DNA from 3 places in the Dechloromonas sp. A34 genome. Region 1 is predicted to be linked to each of the others. Evidence: predicted binding sites of a transcription regulator. Region 1 holds the regulator's gene; each other region holds the start of a gene.
What was found. Region 1 encodes sigma-54, which starts transcription at its own class of promoters, with help from an activator protein. Its sites were predicted from a motif close to TGGCACGCTTNCTGCTNA; they were not measured.

Region 1 (7,020 bases):
GCTGGACGGCCGAACGAAATCGTGGAGAATGAAAGCGTCCGCAAGGTTTATCTCGGCGAGCATTTCAAGCTCTGACCGTTAAGCAGCGCCCCTATCCCAACCGATGAAACCTGCCCTCCAACTCAAACTATCCCAGCATCTGGCGCTGACCCCCCAGTTGCAGCAGTCGATCAAGCTGCTACAGCTGTCGACGGTGGAAATGCAGCAGGAAATCGAACGCTATCTGCTCGAAAATCCGATGCTGGAGCGCGACGACGACGGTGGCAGCGAGACCTTTACCGCGGCTCAGCAGTTCGACTCGCCGCAGACCAGCGAAGGTGAGCGCGAACAGAAGGTCGAACGCGAAGAGCGCGATGCCCGCGACGACCGTGAAATGGATGTGCCATCAGCCCCCTCCGATGTCGACGACGATCGCTGGAGCTCGGATGCTGGGACCTTTACCGGTGCCGGGCGCGACGAGGACGACGATAGCGATGCCCAGGACATTCATGCCGGCACCATCAGCCTGCGCGATCATCTCGGCTGGCAACTGGGCATGACCCAGCTGACCGAGCGCGATCGTGCCCTGGTCCGCTTCCTGATCGAAGCCCTCGACGATGACGGCTACCTGTCGGCTTCCTTGCTGGAACTTCTTGAAACTCTGCCGCCGGAATACGAGATCGAGCTCGAAGAGCTCGAAATCGCCCTGCATCATATCCAGCACTTCGATCCGACCGGGATTGGCGCGCGCAGCCCGCAGGAATGCCTGGCCCTGCAACTCAAGGCCCTGCAGCCCTGTGCCGAACAGCCGTTGGCCCTGGCCATCGTCGAAAAGCACCTCGAGTTGCTGGCCGCCCGGGATTTCGTCAAGATTCGCCGCCTGACCGGCTGCGACGACGAGGCGCTGCGCGCGGCGCACGCTCTGATCACTCGTCTGAATCCGCGGCCGGGGGCCGGTTTTGCCCAGGTCGAGGCGCGCTACATTACGCCTGACGTCATCGTCAAAAAGCTCAAGAACAAGTGGACGGCCTACATCAATCCGGATGCCTATCCCCGCCTGCGCATCAACCGCCTGTATGCCGAGATACTCTCCCGCCAGCGCCGGGGCAATGGCAACCTGACCGGCCAGTTGCAGGAGGCCCGCTGGTTGATCAAGAACGTCCAGCAGCGCTTCGAGACCATCCACCGCGTAACCCAGGCCATCGTCGATCGCCAGCGCCAGTTTTTCGAGCATGGCGAAGTCGCCATGCGGCCGCTGGTGTTGCGCGAAATCGCCGACATTCTCGGCCTGCATGAATCGACCGTCTCCCGCGTCACCAGCCAGAAATACATGGCGACGCCGCGGGGCATTTTTGAGCTGAAATACTTCTTCGGTAGCCATGTTGCTACCGACACCGGCGGAGCTTGTTCCGCCACCGCCATCCGCGCTCTGATCAAGCAGTTGATCGGAGCCGAGGACGGCAAGAAGCCCTTGTCGGATAGTCAATTATCCGAAATACTAGGCCAGCAGGGAATCGTTGTCGCCCGACGCACGGTAGCCAAATACCGCGAGTCGCTCAACATCCCGCCGGTCAATTTACGCAAGACCCTGTAGAGAGAGGAGAAAACATGAATCTGCAGATCGCTGGTCACCACATCGAAGTTACCCCCGCCTTGCGCGAGTACGTGGAAAACAAGCTGGATCCCGTGGTTCGCCATTTTGACAAGGTAACCGGTGTGAGCGTCGTCCTGTCTGTCGAGAAACTCAAACAGAAGGCCGAAGTTACCGTCCATGTGCCCGGCAAGGACATGCATGTCGAAGAATCCGGCGACGATCTCTATGCCGCCATCGACGCCATGTTCGACAAGCTGGATCGCCAGGTTCTCAAATACAAGCAAAAAGTGCAGGATCACCATCGCGGTGAAAAGCCTGCGCTCGACGTTGCTGAATAAGCGCCGATCGGCCGCAGCGCTGTAGCTGCGGCCCCTTGCTTTACCCCTTCCCCTTATGAACCCTCTAAGCAACATTCTGTCGGCCTCGCAGGTGCTTCTCGACTTTGAGGCCAGCAGCAAGAAACGGGTCTTTGAACAGGCCGGCCAGCTCTTCGAGTCGCATCTCGGCTTGGCGCGCTCGGTTATATTCGACAGCCTGTTTGCCCGTGAGAAACTCGGCTCGACCGGACTTGGTCAGGGCATTGCCATTCCTCATGGCCGGATCAAGGGTCTGAAAAATGCGGCCGGTGCCTTCCTGCGCCTGGCGACTCCGGTCCCTTTCGATTCACCCGATGGCCGCCCGGTCAATCTGCTCTTTGTCCTTCTGGTGCCCGAACAGGCCACCGAAGAGCATCTTCAGATTCTCTCCGAGCTGGCCCAGCGTTTTGCCGATCGCGCCTTCCGCGATGCACTGCAGGCCGCCCCGGACCCGGCGTCCGTCGTCGCGCTCTTTCAGTCCTGATCAACGCTCGTGCGCCATATCAGTCTGACCCAGCTCTACGACGATAACCGCGAAAAGCTGCTGTTGAGCTGGGTGATCGGCCAACAGACCGAACGCCGGATCGAGATCAAGCTTTCGAACAATTACGGGGCAGATGTTGTCGGCCATATCAACATCATTCATCCCGAGCGCCTGCAAGTCCTTGGCTTTGCCGAGTACGAGTGGGCTGAGCGCATCGGTGAGCGGCGTTTCGGCCAGATGTTCACCGACTTGCTCAGCGCCCAGCCACCCGCGGTCATCGTTGCCGACGGACTGGTTCCTCCCGATCTGGTGACGGATGCGTGTACGCAGTCCGGTACCCCCCTGATTCTCTCGCCCAAGCCTTGCTCGGCGGTGATCGACCTGCTGCGCATCTACCTCTCGGCTCGCCTGGCAGACACCGTCAACCTACATGGCGTCTTCATGGATGTGCTGGGCATGGGCGTTCTGATCACCGGCGATTCCGGCGTCGGCAAATCCGAGCTTGCCCTTGAACTGATCTCCCGCGGCCATGGCCTGGTGGCTGATGATGTCGTCGAAATGGCGCGCATAGCACCAGCGACGATTGATGGCCGGTGTCCCGGCATGTTGCGGGATTTCCTCGAGGTACGCGGTCTCGGGCTGCTCAATATCCGTACCATCTTTGGTGAAACTGCTTCGCGCCGAAAAATGCGGCTGAAACTGATCGTCCATTTGCAGAAGACGGTTGCTGCAGGCGATGCACCCCGTTTACCGCTCGATGCCCAGACCCAGGAAGTGCTCGGCGTGCCGATTCGCAAGGTCGTAATTCCGGTCGCTGCCGGCCGCAATCTGGCCGTTCTGCTGGAGGCTGCAGTGCGCAATACCATTCTGCAATTACGCGGCATCGACAGCATGCAGGATTTCATGGACCGCCAGCAGCGCATGATGCTGGACGACGAATAATCGGGCGGCGATAGCACCGCTGCCGGCCGGCCATCCGCGGATGGCCGTTTTCCAGTTACTACAAGTGTTCGAAGTCGGCGCCGTCGGTGCTCGGGTCGTTACCCGAACCGCCGAAGCAGATTCGGCCGCTGCTTTCAAGCGCTAATTCGTGACGCCGGACCATGACTTCCTGGCGTCCCGAGATGGTGACAAAGCAGCCGTTGGTGCTGGTGTCGACGAGAAAATAACCGTCGGCCCGTTTCTCGATACGGGCGTGCTGGCGGGAGGCCTTGCGGTCCTCGATCACCAGCTTGTTGCCGAGATCGCGGCCCAGGGAGAGCGCCGGGGTTTTTTCGTCGAGCAGGAAGGCTTTGCCGTGATAGCGGACGCAGAGACGCTCAACCGGTGGCGGGTGCGATGCTGGCCCGAAGGCCGAATGGGGTTGGCCGCCGACTTCGTGGGTGGTCCAGTGAATCTGGAGCAGATTCAGCGAGTTTCCATTTTCTGGAATGCTGCCCAACTCGGGCATCGGACGAACCGAAACGATACCGGATTCCGGCAATTCGGCGGTCAGCGCAGAGCTGGCAAGGATCTGGTCGCGGCGGGCGATGCCGGCAATACGGGCGGCATTGGTGACGACCTCGCCGGTGAACTTGTCCCCATCTTCCGTGACCTGGCCGATATGGAGACCGATCCGGATAGTCAGCTTGAGGCCCGAGACCGGTGGCAAATCGGCGATCCGCTGCTGCATGTCGATAGCCGCCTGACAGGCGTCCTCGGCCGTTCCGAAAACAGCGAGCAGTTCGTCGCCGACGACCTGGGCGGTGCGGCCGCGATAACCGTCGATCGAACGTTTCATGCGTTTGATGCAGCGTTCGACCGCATGTATCGCCTCGGTATCGCCGAGACGCTCAAACAGGCCGGCGCTTCCGGAAACATCGGCAAACATCACGACCAGTTTGTGTTGCGAGGCAGTCATCGACGGCGCAGGAGTGTAAGTTATTGTTAAGTCGGATTATATGATGAGTAGCCGGGCTTCCGCATTATGCCGAAAGACTTAACGGAATTGTGCCGCTGATCGGCATTTCCGGCGCATCGAAGGCGATATCGCCCTCCTCGACCCAGGTATCGAGGGTCAAGCCCTGGAAATCGAACATGGCATTGTCCGCCAGATGCGAGGGGACGATGTTTTGCATGGCGGTGAATACGGACTCGGTGCGACCTGGGAAACGCTTGTCCCAGTCCTGCATCATTTCCTTGATCTTCTGGCGCTGGAGATTTTCCTGCGAGCCGCAGAGGTTGCACGGGATAATCGGAAATTCCATGCCGCGAGCGAACTTGGCGATGTCTTTCTCGGCGCAGTAGGCTAGCGGGCGGATGACGACATGGGCGCGGTCGTCGGTGACCAGTTTGGGGGGCATGGCTTTAAGCTTGCCGCCGAACAGCATGTTCAGGAACAGGGTATGCACCATGTCGTCCCGGTGATGGCCTAGGGCGATTTTGTTGGCGCCCAGTTCCTTGGCCGTCCGGTAGATGATGCCGCGGCGCAACCGGGAACACAGCGAGCAGGTGGTCTTGCCTTCGGGAATCTTTTCCTTGACCACGGAATAGGTATCGACCGCGACAATGCGATGCTCGATGCCGAGCGATTCAAAATAGGCCGGCAGTACGTCAGCTGGGAATCCGGGCTGCTTCTGATCGAGATTCATCGCGATCAAGCGGAATTTGACGGGCGCCCGTTGCTGGAGTGCCATCAGCATGGCCAACAGGGTGTAGGAATCCTTGCCGCCGGAGCAGCAAACGAGGACGGTGTCGCCATCCTCAATCATCTTGTAGTCGCCGATGGCCTTGCCGGTTCGGCTTTCAAGGAACTTGCGGAGTTTTTGCAGGGTATTGGAGGTGGTCATGGGACAGGCTATGCAGTGACCGAGGGGAGATAGCAGAACCCGGCCGGTCGCGGTCAATCTGGAGACCGATCAGTGTACCCTGAGACTCCGCCTGCAATAAGCTTTAGATGGCGGGAAAGCGTGCGGATTTCACGTTCCGGTGCATCGATTCCGCCGACGATTCCGGCCACCTGCCAGTTCCGGGCGCGGGTTTCGCAGGCACTTACCAGCCGGTCCGCCGGCGCTGTGGCGAAAAAATCGTACAGGCCACCGCCAGCCACGTGCATTGGCCGCTAAAATCCGCGTTTTAGCGAGGTCCCATGAACAATCTGCCGCTACCCGATCCCGATGCACTGGCTCATAGCCAGCATTTGCAACAGGCCATCGTCGAGGAAATCGTCGCCGGTGGCGGCTGGATTTCCTTCGCGCGCTTCATGGAACAAGTCCTCTACGCGCCGGCGCTTGGCTACTACGCAGCCGGAGCACGGAAGTTCGGAGCGGCCGGCGACTTCGTGACTTCGCCAGAAATGACCGGGCTGTTCGGGCAAGCCCTGGCTCGCCAGGTCAGCCAGGTGATGGCGGCTTCCGTGCCGGTCGTGCTCGAAGTCGGTGCCGGGTCCGGACGGTTGGCCGCCGACCTGCTGCTCGAATTGGAGCGGCTGCAGGCCCTGCCCGAGCGCTATTTCATCCTCGATCTGTCGGCCGATCTGCGGCAACGGCAGCGCGACACCATCGCCCGGGCCGTACCGCATCTGCTACCCCGGGTCGAGTGGCTGGATCTCCTGCCGGAGTCGTTTTCCGGTGTGGTGGTGGCCAACGAACTCCTCGACGCGATGCCGGCCCACATTGTTGCCTGGCGGGAAAACGGCATTTTCGAGCGCGGCGTCGGTCTCGACGGTGGCGGCTCTTTCACCTGGATCGAACAGCCCGCCGGCGGTGCCCTGCTGGCTGCCGCCGAAGAAATCGGCGAGCAGTGCAGCCTGCCGCCAGGTTTTGAAAGCGAGATCAGTCTGGCCAACCGGGCCTGGGCCGCGGAGTGGGGGCATCACCTGGGGCGCGGCGCGCTGCTGCTGATCGATTATGGGTTCCCCCGGCGCGAGTTCTATCACCAGCAACGCGGGCGCGGCACGCTGATGTGCCATTACCGCCACCATGCGCATCCCGACCCCTTCTATTTGCCAGGGCTGCAGGACGTGACGGTTCATGTCGATTTCACCGGCATCATTGCGGCGGCCCACGGTGCCGGTCTGGAGTTGCTGGGCTATACCAGCCAGGGGCAGTTCCTGCTCAACTGCGGCATTCTCGACAGTCTGGCGGCAATTCCGAATGCCTCGCCCGACTACATCCGGGCGGCCGGGGCCGTGAACAAGCTGCTGATGCCACACGAGATGGGCGAACTGTTCAAGGTCATCGCCATCGGCCGCGGCATCGACGACAGTCTCTGCGGCTTTGCCCAAGGCGACCAGAGCCGCCGCTTATGAGCGGTTGGCCAGTTCGCGGAACTGGTTGGGCTGACCGAGCACCAAGCGGCCGAAAGCTTCGAATAGCGGGTGGTCTACGGCTTGCGGGCGAATGGTATAGACCGCGCTGCCCAGCCGCTCCAGATTGCGCGTCTCCAGCAGCAGAACGCCTTTCGCGAAATCCGCCCGCCAGCGGGCGCTGACGCTGATCTCGCTGCTGATGTGGAATTCGGCCCGTTCGACATAGCTGCGCTCGTTCTTGAATTCCTTGCAGGTAAACGGTAGTCCATAGTCGAACAACATGGCACGGAAACGCTCGACTCGGGGGCCATCGCGTTCG
Region 2 (7,020 bases), 1.7 Mb from region 1:
CAAGACCATCAAGCGTGAAGACTGGGATGTCATCGAGTACCTGAAGTCGCAGGAACCGGAACTTTTCAAGTCGTTGAAGAAGTCGGCCCGCAGCCGGACCAAGAAAGCAGCCTGAACAACGGCCTGACAAGGCCGTCGACCTCAGCAACGGGCATTACGGGGAGATTGTTACCCGGATGCCCGTTTTTTCATGCACTTCTTTTGCGAAAGCGGCCAGGTCGTCAGCCGACAGGCGGCCAAGACGTGGCGCCGCCGGCTGCATCGACGGTCGCGCCAGGCCATAGAGGTGAATGCCGGCAAGCCGGCTGGCCAACGGCTTTAATAATTGGCAGTAGGCATCCCTGGCCGTGACCGAGGGAACCTCACCATCCAGCGCAAACCAGCAGGTTTGTATCCAGGTTGGCGCCAGACGAGCGCAAATGTCGAGATGGCGGGCCATTTTTTCCGGCGACAGCGGAACGCCGTTGATCTCGGCAATATCGCCCGCCTCGGCACGGTCGATCTTGAACCAGACCTCGCCACCCAGTTGGCCGAGTTGGCGGATACCGGCCTGAACTTCAGGGCGATGCATCAAGCTGCCATTAGTGATCAAGCGCACGACCAGGTTGCTCAGTTGCCCGAAATGCCGCAGGACATTCCCGACCCGCTCGACCGCTTCAGCAAACTCCGACGCACTGGTCGGCTCGCCGTTGCCCGAGAAGGCGACATCCATCAGCCGCCGGGCTTCCGGCGGCACCTGGCGCTGCATGAAGTCACCATGCAGTGCATCTTCAAGAAAGCCGGCCAGTTCTCTTTCCAGCAGATCGAGATCGATCGGTGACGGTCCGCCACGGGTCAGGCTCTCGACCTGACAATAGACGCAGGCCCAGTTGCAGGCATTGTTGGTATTGAGGTTGATGCCGATCGACACCCCGCCGGCGCGCCGGGAAATGACCGGATAAACATAGCGCAGGCCGGCGCTGTCGCGGCGGTGATCATCGGTGGTGAGCATGGTGCATTGTATAATCCGCGACCGCATTGTTGAGCCTCATACCCATGTTTATCACCCGCCGTCTCGAATTCGATGCCGGGCACCGCATCCCGGACCACAAAAGCCAGTGCCGCCATCTGCACGGGCACCGCTACGTCATCGAAATCACGCTGTCCGGCGGCATCATCGACAAGGCCGGCGACGCCGCCAACGGCATGGTGATGGATTTTTCACAGGTCAAAGATCTGGCCAAGAACCATCTGGTCGATGCCTGGGACCATGCTTTTCTTGCCTTCGCCGGCGACACGGCCATTGTCGATTTCCTGAACGCGCTGCCCGACCATAAAACGGTCATCCTCGACCGGGTGCCGACCGCCGAAAACCTGGCGCGAATCGCGTTCGAACGACTCGATGCGGTTTATCGCGACACCTATGGCAACCATTTACAACTCGAACAGGTTCGCCTCTACGAAACGCCCAACTGCTGGGCCGATGCCGTTCGCTCCCGCCTCGATTGAGCAGAACTTCAGTTCTCCCTATACTGCTCCAATAAAGCAATAGCATCGGTTCCGATGCCAACAGGAGGGGACATGGGATCGCATCGACCACCGGGCGCAGGTTTGGCCTTCGCCAGCTGAACGCACCATCGACATGGACAGCGCCGCTCGTCAACAATCGCCCCGGACCGCGCTGATCCTGACTGGCGGCGGAGCCCGCGCCGCGTACCAGGTCGGCGTTCTGGCCGCAGTTTCCAAGCTGTCGACAAACCGCCACCATAATCCTTTCCCCATCCTCTGCGGAACATCGGCCGGGGCCATCAACGCGGCAGGTATTGCCTGCCTGGCCGACAACTTCGGCAAGGCGGTCGCCATCCTGGCCAGCGTCTGGCGCAACATGCACGCGGGCGACATCTATCGCGCCGACGCGCTTGGCATCGGTCTCTCTGGCGTCCGCTGGATGTCGCTGCTGGCCCTCGGCTGGCTAACCCGCAACCCGCCGCGCTCGCTGCTCGACAACTCGCCGCTCCATGACCTGCTCACCCGCCACCTCGACTTTAAAGGCATCGAGCGCTCGATCAATAAAGGCGTACTGCACGCCGTCAGCATTTCTGCCTCCGGCTACGAATCGGGAGAAAGCATCAGCTTCTTCCAGGCGCACCCGTCAGCCCAGCCCTGGCGCCGGGTCCAACGCATGGGCATTCGCTCGCGGATTGGCGTCAATCACCTGCTCGCCTCAAGCGCGATCCCCTTCATTTTTCCCGCCACCCGGATTCACCGCGAGTACTTTGGCGATGGCTCGATGCGCCAGCTGGCACCGATCTCCCCAGCCATCCACCTTGGCGCCGAGCGGGTATTGATAATCGGCGCCAGCCGGAAGAACGAACATCAGGATCGACAACGCGTCGACATGCACCCCTCGCTCGCCCAGATTGCCGGTCACGCCCTCTCCAGTATCTTTCTCGACGGCCTCGCCGTCGATATCGAACGCATGCAGCGCATCAACCAGACGCTTTCGGCAATACCGCCGGAGATTCGCCAGCATACGGGCATCCCGCTCCGCCCCATCAAGACATTAGTCATCGCCCCCTCCGACCGGCTGGATCGCATCGCGGCCGAACATGCCAGAGCTTTGCCTTGGGCGGTCCGGGGTTTGCTGCGCGGCGTCGGCGCGATGAACCGCCACGGTGGCGCACTTACTAGCTACCTGCTATTCGAACAGCCCTACACCAGAGCCTTGATCGATCTGGGCTACGCCGACACCATGGCGAGATCAGTCGAGGTCGGGGACTTCCTGCAGCTTTGAGGGGCTGGGTTCATCGGTTTCAATCAACGGGTAAGGATCGGCCACATAGGCCGGGCCTTTCATGACCATGACAATGAAGGCCGCGATGGCCACGGTGATCACCACGGCCCAATGCAGGAGCAGTAGGCTGATGCCATAGATGTCGACCGTAGACACTAGTGTCGACGTGCCCAATTCCAACGCATCGTTCACCAACAGGCGTATCACCAATGATGGCAGGGCAAGCAGCAGGCTGCCTACGACCAGCGCCTTCGGCAGCAGGGCCAGCACCCGGCGCTCCATTCCCGGCGGCGTCACCACGAAGCCGGGGATTCTGTTGAACAGGTTCACATGGCACCTCCCGCCCAACGGGCTTAAAACTCGATGGCAACGAGAAACAATCAAGCGATCGCGAGCAGCAATTCGAAGCAGGACAAGCAAAGCAAATTCACCGGCCTGACAGCCAAGCCCGGCCGGTGAAGCCGACCCGACCATTCATCTTGCTACTTCATTTGACCAGAGGACAGGGCTATGCGTTGCGCACCAAATGCAAAAAATATTTTAATTTTCACCACTTGCTCCCCTCGCCCGCACACCTAAACCATCCTGGGCAGACTAAAACGGCAATTCCGCCTGCACCGGGCAAACCTCAAGCTTGGCTTGATTGCAAGGAATTAAACCGCCGGCCCGCACACCGAGCAACCTGATTTTCTGTGCCAAGGGAACGCGTTTCAGACACTCCCCTGCCGCCTTGCGAATCTCCTCCGCCTCACTCACTTCAACGGGTAACGTGACATCCCTGGTCACTGAGTGGAAATCGGCGTAGCGCAGCTTGATGCCGATGGTTCGGCTGGTATAACCTTTCCGCTTCAGGTCATCCGCCACGCGCACGCACAAGGACGTGAAAATCTCCGACAACTCATTCCTGTCCTGCCTGGCATGCAAATCGCGCTCGAAGGTGCTTTCGCGGCTGATCGACTTGGGCGCCGAATCGGCCAGCAGTTGCCGCTCATCAATGCCATGCGCGATCCGGTGCAGCCAAGCGCCGGTAGTCCGGCCAAACTGGCGGACCAGAAATTCCACCGGGGTCGCCGCCAGTTCGCCGATTGTATGGATACCGAGTCGGCTCAGCCGCTCCGTGCCCTTGGGGCCGATCCCGTTGATTTTCCTGGCGGGCAGCGGCCAGATCCGGTTCGGAACCTCGTCCATGCCGAGGATGGTGAGACCATCCGGCTTGTCCAGATCCGAACAGATTTTCGAGAGCAGCTTGTTTGGGGTAATGCCAATCGAACAGGTCAGCCCTGTAGCTTCAAATACGGCTTGTTTGATCCGTAGCGCCAGCGATTCGGTCTCTTCCGCCAAGTCGCTGAGATCAATATAGATCTCATCAATACCCCGGTCCTCGATCTGCGGCGCAATTGTCGCTACCGCATCCTTGAAACGGCGCGAGCAGTCACGATAAGCATCGAAATTGGCGGGCAGAAGAATGGCATCGGGCGCGAGTCGCGCCGCCTTCATCAGCCCCATCCCCGAATGCACGCCAAGAGCCCTGGCCTCGTAGGTCGACGTGGTGATCACGCCACGACCGACATAATCACGCAGACGCGCAAAACACCGGCTGCCATCGACCTGCTCCAACGGCCGATGGACATTACGTCCGCCAACCACCACCGGCTGCCCGCGCAGTTCCGGGTAACGCAGCAATTCGACTGATGCGAAAAAGGCATCCATATCGAGGTGGGCAATTCGACGAATGCTGTTCATTTTTACAGTATAACAATTTTCCGAACAGACTCCGGCTCTGCGCCAACAGTTACCCCCGAAATCTGTGGATAAGCTTGTGGGTTAGCGCTTGGCAAGCTTCGCACAAAGCTGATTCATCAGCGTTTTTTGGTCCTGCACAAAATATATGCAATGCTGAAAACGCTTGCAGGAAGGCCTTTTCCAATCGATGGGCACAAAAAAAGCGCCAGAATTGGCGCTTATGTCTTTGGTATCTGGTGGGTCCGGTGTGATTCGAAGCACGAGGGGTTTCCCCGCGCCGATTTTCAAGTTCTAGGGAAGCGCCGCCTCAACAACGCCAGCCCCGCCAGGGTTAACAACAAGGAAGACGGTTCCGGAATCGGATTCTCGATCTGAACATAGCTCGAACTACCCGATGCAAACAGGTAGCCGTTATCTGCGACCATCCAATTCACGTTCCCAAAGCCGACAAGGGGGGCGCCTCCCTGAGGATTGCTGTTGAATATCGAGAACATTAGCCCTGAGAACGGCTCATTTTCGTCCGTAGCCGGGCCCGTACCAGTCACATGAAAACTCATAATTGGCGCAGGATCATCAAGAGTGGAGCCAAAGCTATAGGACGTCAGTTCCATGGCGTTGAGCATGTAACTGGAGGAGCCGAGTGTCAGGGTTCCACTTGCCGTTGTACTCATCCCCAGATAAAGCTGAGATGCCGGCAGACCGATAAACCCGTCGCCATAAACTAGGGTCATTCCAACTGAAGTGCCAATCGGAAAATCATCCTCGACAATCGGTAGTGACCAATAGCCACTGACCGTGCCGGCAAATGTGACCGTGACAGTTCCCGCCTGCGCCCAGGGTGCAAAAACGGACAAGGCCACCGCCGTCAGCAAAGGGAGTAAGAGAAATTTCATGGCTTGACCTCGATTGGGATAACGCTGCTTGCGCCGGGCACATGACGCGCAAGCCTTATCAGCAACAAGTACGCCAGCCACCCGAAATACACACCATACAATTGATTCAGAACGTTTTTTGAATTTTTGCGAATTGCCGAAATTCACAAATCACAAACAATATGTAAGATTTCTCGACTAAAAATTGGCAACAAGAATGGTTTCCGGTCATTTTTCTACTTTTCTCAACCCCACCAATGTCAGACCAATAGCAAAATTAGACTCTGACGATCTGTAGTCACGCTACAGGAAACCCGTGAATGGCCACAAAAGCCATCATCCGCCAGTTACCCCCGAAATCTGTGGATAAGCTTGTGGGTTAGCGCTTGGCAAGCTTCGCACAAAGCTGATTCGTCAGCGTCTTTTGGTCCTGCACAAAATATGTGCAGGGCTGGAAACGCTTACGGGAAGGCGTTCTCCAACCGACGGGCAGAAAAAAAGCGCCCGGGTAGGCGCTTTTGTCGTTGGTATCTGGCGGGTCCGGTGAGATTCGAACTCACGATGGATTTCTCCACGCCGGTTTTCAAGACCGGTGCATTCAACCGCTCTGCCACAGACCCCAGACGGCGCGCATGATAGCATAAAGGCCGCGGAGAATATCCGACTGATTCAGTAGGCAATTATTGAAACTTCTACCCGACTCCGCTAGTCTTACCGGCTGAGCAATCCACAGAAAGGGAGCTTCCCGCATGAACACCCACTTCGAGACAATCAATCAAGGCTCATCCGGCCTTGCTCTGCAACAGAACCGCGTTCTCCGCAACACCTACATGCTGCTCGCCTTGAGCATGGTGCCGACGGTTATCGGCGCATTGGTCGGCATCCAGCTGCAGTTCAGCTTCCTGGCCGGCAGCCCCTTTATTGCATTCATGCTTTTCCTCGGCGTCGCCTGGGGCTTCATGTACGGAATCGAGAAGAACAAGAACAGCGCCTTGGGGGTTGGCCTGCTGCTCGGCTTTACGTTCTTCATGGGCCTGATGCTCTCCCGCATCCTGCAAGTCGCCCTCGGTTTTTCCAATGGCAGCTCGATGATTGCGATGGCGGCCGCCGGCACCGGCGCAGTCTTCTTCACGATGGCCAGTATTGCCAGCGTCAGCAAGCGTGACTTCAGCAACATGGGCAAGTTCCTGTTCGTCGGCATGATCGTCATCCTGCTCGCCGCCCTCGCTAACATCTTCTTCCAGATTCCGGCGCTCGCGCTGGCCATTTCGGCCGCCGCCGTGATGATCTTTTCGGCCTACATCCTGTATGACATCAGCCGCATCATGCAAGGTGGCGAAACCAATTATGTCAGCGCGACTCTGGCGGTCTATCTCGACATCTACAATGTATTCGTCAGTCTGCTGCACCTGATCATGGCCTTCACGGGCGATCGCGACTAAGCCGTTCCCGACGGAATCGACAAGGGCGGCCACGGCCGCCCTTTTTCATGGCCGTTCGAATACGGCGATCGACTCGACATGCGCCGTATGCGGGAACATGTTGACCGCTCCGGCCGCAACAAAGCGGTAACCCTTGTCCGACACCAGAACGGCCGCATCGCGGGCCAGCGTTGCCGGATTGCAGGAGACG
Region 3 (7,020 bases), 1.2 Mb from region 1:
TTTTCAGCCAGCCAATCTACCGCTCGATCACGCTCTGGCTGTCGGCCCCGAAATTCCGGCCTGGTCAGTCCAATGTTCGCGTCTCGACCTTTCGCGGCTCGGTGCAGGAAAATTATGTGAGGACCAAGGCCTGGCCGAGCATCGGTGCCCAGACCAGCGACGAAATGCTCGATCAATTGTCGGCCGGTGTCGCGCAGGCAATCCTCGTGCCCTTGATGACCAGCTTCAGCCTGCAGAAGAATCCCCGGTTCCTTGAAATGGGGCTGCAGGTAACCCCGTTGGGGGCGGCGGAACTCGACGGCGATGCCTGCTTCGGCATCAGCCCGCGCCACGCCGAACTCAAGGACAAGCTCGACAAGGCGCTCGATACCATCCGCCGCAATGGCGTCTACGACCGGATCAACACCCGCTTCCTGCCCTTTCGGGTCTATTGAGGCGTCCGGCCGGACGCCGCATGCGCTCAGGCGGCGCCGCGATTGCCGTTCTTTTCGCGCACCATGTCGTCCAGGGCATCGATTACGCCGTCGCTGCCGCGTTCCACGTCCTCGAAGGCGGAGAACAGCCTGGCCTGGACGTCGAAATCGGTTTCCCAGCCCTGGCCCATGAACTCCAGTGCCCGATGCATATTCTGATGCACGTCGCGGTGCGGTGCGGCGACCCGTTTGAAGGCGCCGAGCTGGCCGAAGGTGGCCGTCGTGGCGTCGTTGGCCAACCATTTGCCGAGGCGGCAGCCGGTCTCGTTGACCTTGATCGCCTGGGCGTTCTCGGATTCCGCGCCGCGGCTGATCGCCATGTAGCCGTTCTGCTTGTAGATGAAGTGGTCGATCTTGGCCAGCGAGGCAAAGCTGACATCATGGACGTAGCGGATCTGCGCCATGGCGGTGGCTGACGATTCGGCGACGGTGGCGAATCGGCGATCGAAATCGCCGATGGTGTGGCGGGATTCCGAGGCAATGCCGCGCATCTCTTCCGAATTGACCAGCATCTTTTCGGCATCGCCCTGCAGTGTCTGCATGACGCCGGATATGGCCGAAGAGGCATCCTTGGAATGCTCGGCCAGTTTGCGCACTTCGTCGGCGACGACGGCAAAGCCGCGTCCGTGCTCGCCGGCACGGGCGGCTTCGATGGCGGCATTGAGGGCGAGCAGGTTGGTCTGGTCGGCGATCGTCGCAATCAGGGCAACCGAACGGGCGATTTCTTCGCGATGGCCGTTGAATTCGGTAATCGCCCGGCCGGTACCCTCGATCTTGTCGACCAGATGGTCCATCGCGGCGACCAGATGCGAGATGGCGGCACTGCTTTCCTCGGCGGCGCTGACATTGGCGGTCGACAGTTCGGCCAGTTCATCGGTCGAGGCGACGATGCCGAGCATGTCCTTCTGGCTGGTCCGCATGTTCTTCAGCAGATTTTCGGCATTCAGCTGGCCGAGGCGGGACAGCAGGTTGTTGCGCATTTCCTTGTGGTAATTGGCCATCAGGATGTCGAGCGACTGGTTGCCGCGGTCGACGGCCTCGCGGAAAACACCGCGCAGGCTGCTGCTTTCCATGTGGCGCTGGAACTGGTTGCTGCTCGCCGCGGCCAGCGCTTCCCGTTGTTGCTGGAAGCAGGTTTCCATCTGCTCGAGCATGGCATTGACGTTGGTGCAGACGCTGCCCAGTTCGTCGCGCCGTCCGGTTGGCGGGATGCGGGCGCCGATAACGCCGTTGGCGACTTCCTCGGCGACACGGCTGATCTGCTGCAACGGGGTCAGGGCGACCGACAGCTTGCGCAGGTAGAGCAGGCCGCTGCCGATACCGAAGCCCAGCAACAGCACGACCCAGACGGCGTCGAGCACTTGCCAGCCATGCGTCGCCATGCCGACGAGACCGGCGATCAGCAGCAGGATGTTCAGGAAAATGACTTCGACGACGGCGTTGGAGAGGAAGGGCGAACGCTGCATGGGCAATCCGGAAGATAAAAAGATACTTATATTATCCCGGCGCCTTGTTACGGCGCCGGGTCAGTCGCTGAAAAGGTGCGCCGGATGGTGGTTTAGAACTGCTTGACCTCGATGTTCAGGGTCTGGATGCGGTAGGCGATCTGGCGCGGCGTCATGCCCAGGATGCGGGCCGCCTTGGCCTGGACCCAGCCGGCCTGCTCGAGGGCGGCAATGACGCGCTCCTTTTCCGACAGGTTCGGGTCGTCGATATCGACTTCGGCGGCCGGGCTGGCCGTGGCCGGCGCCATGCTGCGTTGCGGCCGGGGCGGCGTGCGTTCGCGGGCGCTCGGGAAGCGGATCAGGTCGACATCGATGTGGCCGTCCTCGGAGAGCACGGCGGCGCGTTCCAGGCAGTTTTCCAGTTCACGGACATTGCCCGGCCACTCATGGCTGGCCAGCCGGCGCTGCGCCATGTCGGTCAGGCTGAGCTTGCGCTTTTGGTCGTTGCCGATCTTGGTCAGCAGATGGCGGGCGATTTCAGGGATGTCCTCGATCCGCTCGCGCAGCGGCGGCAGGAACAGCGGCATGACGTTCAGCCGGTAGAACAAGTCTTCGCGGAAGTCACCCATGTCGACTGCAGTTTCGAGATCGCGGTGGGTGGCGGCGATGATCCGCACATCGACCTTGATCGTCTTGCTGCCGCCGACCCGTTCGAACTCGCCTTCCTGCAGGATGCGCAGCAGCTTGGCCTGGAAGGGTGGTGAGACTTCGCCGATTTCATCGAGGAAGAGGGTGCCGCCGTGGGCCTGTTCGAAGCGTCCCTTGCGTGATTCGACGGCACCGGTGAAGGCGCCACGCTCATGGCCGAAAAGTTCGGATTCAAGCAGGTTCTCGGGTAGCGCCGCGCAGTTCAGGCGGACCATGGCATTGCGGGCGCGCGGCGAGTTGTAGTGAATGGCGTTGGCGATCAGTTCCTTGCCGGTCCCGGTTTCACCGCGGATCAGCACTGTGGTGTTCCATTTGGCGACCATCCGCGCCTGGTCGAAAACCCGGCGCATCACCGCCGAACGGCCGACCATGCTGTCGAAACCGAACTGGTGGCGGACGGTGCGTCGCAGCAGGTCGCGTTCTTCGAGCAGGGTCGATTTTTCCTGGGCGACTTCGAGCGACAGGCGCAGGCTCTGGCCGATCAGGTTGGCGACCATCTCGACGAACTGGGCTCGTTCCTCAAGCAGGCCGTCGTCCTCGGCTTCGGGCTGGACGGCGAGAACGCCCTGGAGGTTGCCGCCGACCTTGATCGGCACGGCGATGAAGGGCAGTTCCGGCAGATAGACCTTCTCCCGGTTCAGGAAGCGCGGCTCGTCGGCGACGCGTACCAGCTTGATGGTGCGCGGCTTTTCGAGGACCAGGCCGATCATGCCTTCGCCCGGTCCGTACTGGGCAGCGTCGGAATCCGGGCCGTCCGGGTTGTAGATGGTATGGATGTTCAGATTGCCGGTCTCCGGATCGACGACGCTGATCAGGCCGCGCGCCAGGCCGGCTTCGTCGTGCAGGACGCGCAGCACGTCGCGCAATGAATCCTTGAAGGCCAGCGAACGGCTGAGCACCTGGCTAACGGCGTAGAGCGCCGAAAGCAACAGGATGTTCAGCTCGTGCGTTCGGCAGAAGCCACCGGGCGGCGGGCACTCGGCATCGGCGTTGGCGCTGTGAATGATGTGTTCGTGCATATGCTGTTCTCGTTATTTATTGTTATTAGATCGGGTCGCCATCGATGCGGAACTCGACGATGGCGGCACAACCGCCGCTCGGGCTTTCGTCGAGATCGATGATGCCGCCGTGATCGGCCACCACCTGCTGGACGCGCGACAGCCCGGTGCCGATGTGGCGGCCACTGCCGCCCTTGGCCGTGAAGAAGGGCTCGAAGGCCTTGTGCCGCCAGTCTTCCGGGATGCCGGGGCCGCTGTCGAGAACCGAGACGATGATGCACTCGTGGTCGACGGCGCTGGTCAGGCTCAGCTCGCGGTGTTTCCAGCCCTTGACGTTCATCGCCTCGATGGCGTTGTCGACCAGGGCTTTGAACAACATGCGCAGTTGCAGCGGGCGGCCGAGGATCGGCGGCAGCGTCGCCGCCGGCTGCCAGTCGACGGTGACACCGGCACCGAGCAGGCGCGGCGTGCTGACTTCGAGCACGTCGCGCAGGATTTCATTGACATTGACGCGAACCACGATCTCCTGCGGGCTCTGCGGGATGACCTTGCGCAGCGACTCGAGGTGCTCGCGGCTGCTGCTCAGCGCCTGTTGCAACATCTCGGCGGCGGCCGGGTCGCGGCGCTGGAGCACCGAAATGGCCGAGGCCATGACGTTCATCGGTTCCTCGAGCCGGAAGATCGCCGCCGACAGGCCCTCGCGGATCGCCGCGGTGCGTTCTTCCTCGGCCAGCACGGCCTGCAGGACGGCGGCGCGGGTGCGTTCCTGTTCGTCGCGCAGGTTGGTGACGTCGGCAATGGCGAGCAGCAGTCCGGGCTGGCCGGTGGCGCAGAAGTAGCTGTCGGCGCAGTTGCTTTGCATGTCGATCACCGAGGTGGTCACCGACAGCCAGCGGGCGCGCCCGGCCGGACGGTCGATGCGCACTTCGCGGTTGAAGAAGCTGCAACCTTTGGGGTTGCCGGCCAGCGATTCGCGCCACATCGGGGCCAGGCTGTCGAGCAGCATGTGCGCCGGCTCCTTGACCCCGAGATCGGTGACCAGCTTCTTGTATTCCAGGTTGTCGAGCAGCACGCGGGCGCTCGGGTCGAGCAGGGCGATCGCGATCGGCGCCGCATCGACCACCGATTCGATCAGGTGCTTCTGGTTTTGCACCGCCCGCTCTAGTTGGTGCAGTTCCGTGATGTCGCGGTGCATGCCGAGGTAGTGCGTGGTGATTCCCGTGCTATCGACGACCGGCGAGATGGTCAGTTCGGCCAGGTAGAGGTCGCCGTTCTTTCTGCGGTTGAGCAGCTTGCCGGACCAGGGCTTCTGGGCCGATAGCTCACCCCACATCGCCTGGTAGATTTCGCCTGAGGTCGTGTGGTTGGAGAGCACCGATTCGTTCTGGCCGACGATTTCGTCGCGGCCATAGCCGGTGACCCGGGAGAAGGCTTCGTTGGCGAAAAGGATCTTGGCTTTCTGGTCGGTGATCGAAATCGCCAGGTCGGCCTGATCCACCGCCTGGCGATAGGCTTCGGAAGGCAGTGTCAATTCCTGCTTGGTATCTGTACAGGCTTGGGCAAGCGGTGTGACCGACATGAACGGGCTCCTCGATAGATCGTTTTTTACTGATTAGCAGAATCCGTGCCGCTTTGCCTGGGCAAGGCCGATGGCGGCCTGTCGTCAGGCTTTCGGGGGAAATGCGACGAAATGTCTGTCGGCTTTGTGACATTTGTTTCCCGCAAAAACGCCCTGTTTTGGTGCGCATGCTTCAGAAGGCCGCATCGCTGTGGGGTTTTGTTGTCCGGGCGCTGCTTGGCATGCCTTATGCAGTGAGGGCAGGGGAAAAACCTGGAATCTCACAACCATGAGCGAATTTCTCTTACTGCTGCTATCCACCGCCCTGGTCAATAACGTGGTGCTGATCAAGTTCCTTGGCCTCTGCCCGGTGATGGGCGTTTCCAAGAGTGTGGACAGCGCTCTCGGCATGGGGCTGGCGACCACCTTCGTCATCACGCTGGCCGCCGGTGCCTCCTGGATGCTCGATAACTGGATGCTGCAGCCCTTCGGCCTGGGCTACCTGCGCATCCTGACCTTCATCCTGGTTATTGCGGCGGTCGTGCAATTTACCGAGATGTTCATCAAGAAGGCCAGCCCCGGCCTCTACCAGTCTCTCGGCATCTACCTGCCGCTGATCACCACCAACTGCGCCGTGCTCGGCGTCGCGCTGCTCAACGTCGAGCAGAAGTTCAGCCTGTTCAAGAGCCTGCTCTACGGCTTCGGTTCGGCGCTTGGCTTCACCATCGTTTTGCTCATCTTTGCCGGCCTGCGCGAGCGCGTCGCCCTGGCCCGTGTCCCGGGCGCCTTTGCCGGCGCGCCGATTGCGTTCGTCACCATCAGCCTGCTCGCCCTTGCTTTCATGGGCTTCTCGGGCCTGAACGTCTAAGGGAGATAGAAAATGACCCCCACGCTCACCTTGTTCGCTGCCCCCCCAAGGGGGCGCCGCCTCCCTCGGGGCGGCCCATCGGGAGGCTTGACATGATCGCCGCCATTCTCAGCCTGACCATCCTCGGTGCCGCACTCGGCATCATCCTCGGCATCGCCAACAAGTTCCTGCAGGTCGAGGGCAACCCGGTGGTCGATGAACTGATCGCCATGATGCCCGGTTCGAATTGCGGGCAGTGCGGGTTCCCCGGTTGCTCCGGGGCCGCGACGGCGATTGTCGACGGCACCGCCGCCCCGACCTGCTGCCCGCCGGGCGGCAAGGCTCTGGCGACCTCGATCGCCGCCAAGCTGGGCTTGACTGTCGATCTCTCGGCGATGTCCGACGACGGTCCGAAGATCGCCGTCGTCGCCGAAGAGCTGTGCATCGGCTGCTGTCGCTGCATCAAGGTTTGCCCGACCGACGCCATTCTCGGCGCCGCCAAGCAGATCCACAACGTGCTGCGCGAAGCCTGCACCGGCTGCAGCAGCTGCATCGAAAAATGCCCGACCGAGGCGCTCGCCATGAAGCCGGTGCCGGTGACCCTGCAACACTGGGTCATGCCCAAGCCTTTGGCTGCGTGAGAACACCATGGGATTGATGAACCTCTTCCAGCATTTCCTCGGCGACGACTGGGGCGTTCATCCGGACGACCGCAAGCGTCCGGCAGCCGACCAGCCGGTGCGCGTCATGCCGGTTCCGGCCAAGCTCTATCTGCCGCTGCAGCAGCACCTCGGCGGCCCGGCCCGGCCGGTGGTGCTGGTTGGCCAGCACGTCAAAAAGGGCGAACTGCTGGCCGATGCCCAAGGCATGGTCTCGGCGCCGATTCATGCCCCGACTTCCGGGACGGTGGTGGCGGTAACCGAGATCACGGCGCCGCATCCTTCCGGCTTGAGCCTGCCGGCGATCATTCTCGAAGCCGACGGTGCCGACG

Region 2: a site for sigma-54 is predicted at 5,468-5,485, ahead of NQE15_RS08335 (PEP-CTERM sorting domain-containing protein). Genes of this name have one in related genera too.
Region 3: a site for sigma-54 is predicted at 5,421-5,438, ahead of rsxA (electron transport complex subunit RsxA). Genes of this name have one in related genera too.

Annotation. Positions count from the first base shown of each region.
Region 1 covers NZ_CP102486.1:4,707,717-4,714,736, reverse strand. Annotated here, with positions in the region: gene lptB (LPS export ABC transporter ATP-binding protein) at 1-75, shown strand, start outside; gene NQE15_RS23480 (RNA polymerase factor sigma-54) at 104-1,573, shown strand; gene hpf (ribosome hibernation-promoting factor, HPF/YfiA family) at 1,588-1,911, shown strand; gene ptsN (PTS IIA-like nitrogen regulatory protein PtsN) at 1,967-2,413, shown strand; gene hprK (HPr(Ser) kinase/phosphatase) at 2,423-3,355, shown strand; gene NQE15_RS23460 (adenylate/guanylate cyclase domain-containing protein) at 3,414-4,313, opposite strand; gene ttcA (tRNA 2-thiocytidine(32) synthetase TtcA) at 4,378-5,241, opposite strand; gene NQE15_RS23450 (class I SAM-dependent methyltransferase) at 5,541-6,701, shown strand; gene NQE15_RS23445 (hypothetical protein) at 6,696-7,020, opposite strand, start outside.
Region 2 covers NZ_CP102486.1:1,645,137-1,652,156, reverse strand. Annotated here, with positions in the region: gene NQE15_RS08365 (helix-turn-helix domain-containing protein) at 1-115, shown strand, start outside; gene NQE15_RS08360 (radical SAM protein) at 155-991, opposite strand; gene queD (6-carboxytetrahydropterin synthase QueD) at 1,036-1,488, shown strand; gene NQE15_RS08350 (patatin-like phospholipase family protein) at 1,622-2,773, shown strand; gene NQE15_RS08345 (hypothetical protein) at 2,741-3,103, opposite strand; gene dinB (DNA polymerase IV) at 3,368-4,516, opposite strand; gene NQE15_RS08335 (PEP-CTERM sorting domain-containing protein) at 4,801-5,409, opposite strand; tRNA gene NQE15_RS08330 (tRNA-Ser) at 5,921-6,008, opposite strand; gene NQE15_RS08325 (Bax inhibitor-1/YccA family protein) at 6,138-6,830, shown strand; gene rlmD (23S rRNA (uracil(1939)-C(5))-methyltransferase RlmD) at 6,876-7,020, opposite strand, start outside.
Region 3 covers NZ_CP102486.1:3,486,720-3,493,739, reverse strand. Annotated here, with positions in the region: gene NQE15_RS17440 (substrate-binding periplasmic protein) at 1-434, shown strand, start outside; gene NQE15_RS17435 (methyl-accepting chemotaxis protein) at 461-1,939, opposite strand; gene nifA (nif-specific transcriptional activator NifA) at 2,032-3,645, opposite strand; gene nifL (nitrogen fixation negative regulator NifL) at 3,671-5,203, opposite strand; gene rsxA (electron transport complex subunit RsxA) at 5,472-6,050, shown strand; gene NQE15_RS17415 (RnfABCDGE type electron transport complex subunit B) at 6,143-6,670, shown strand; gene rsxC (electron transport complex subunit RsxC) at 6,678-7,020, shown strand, end outside.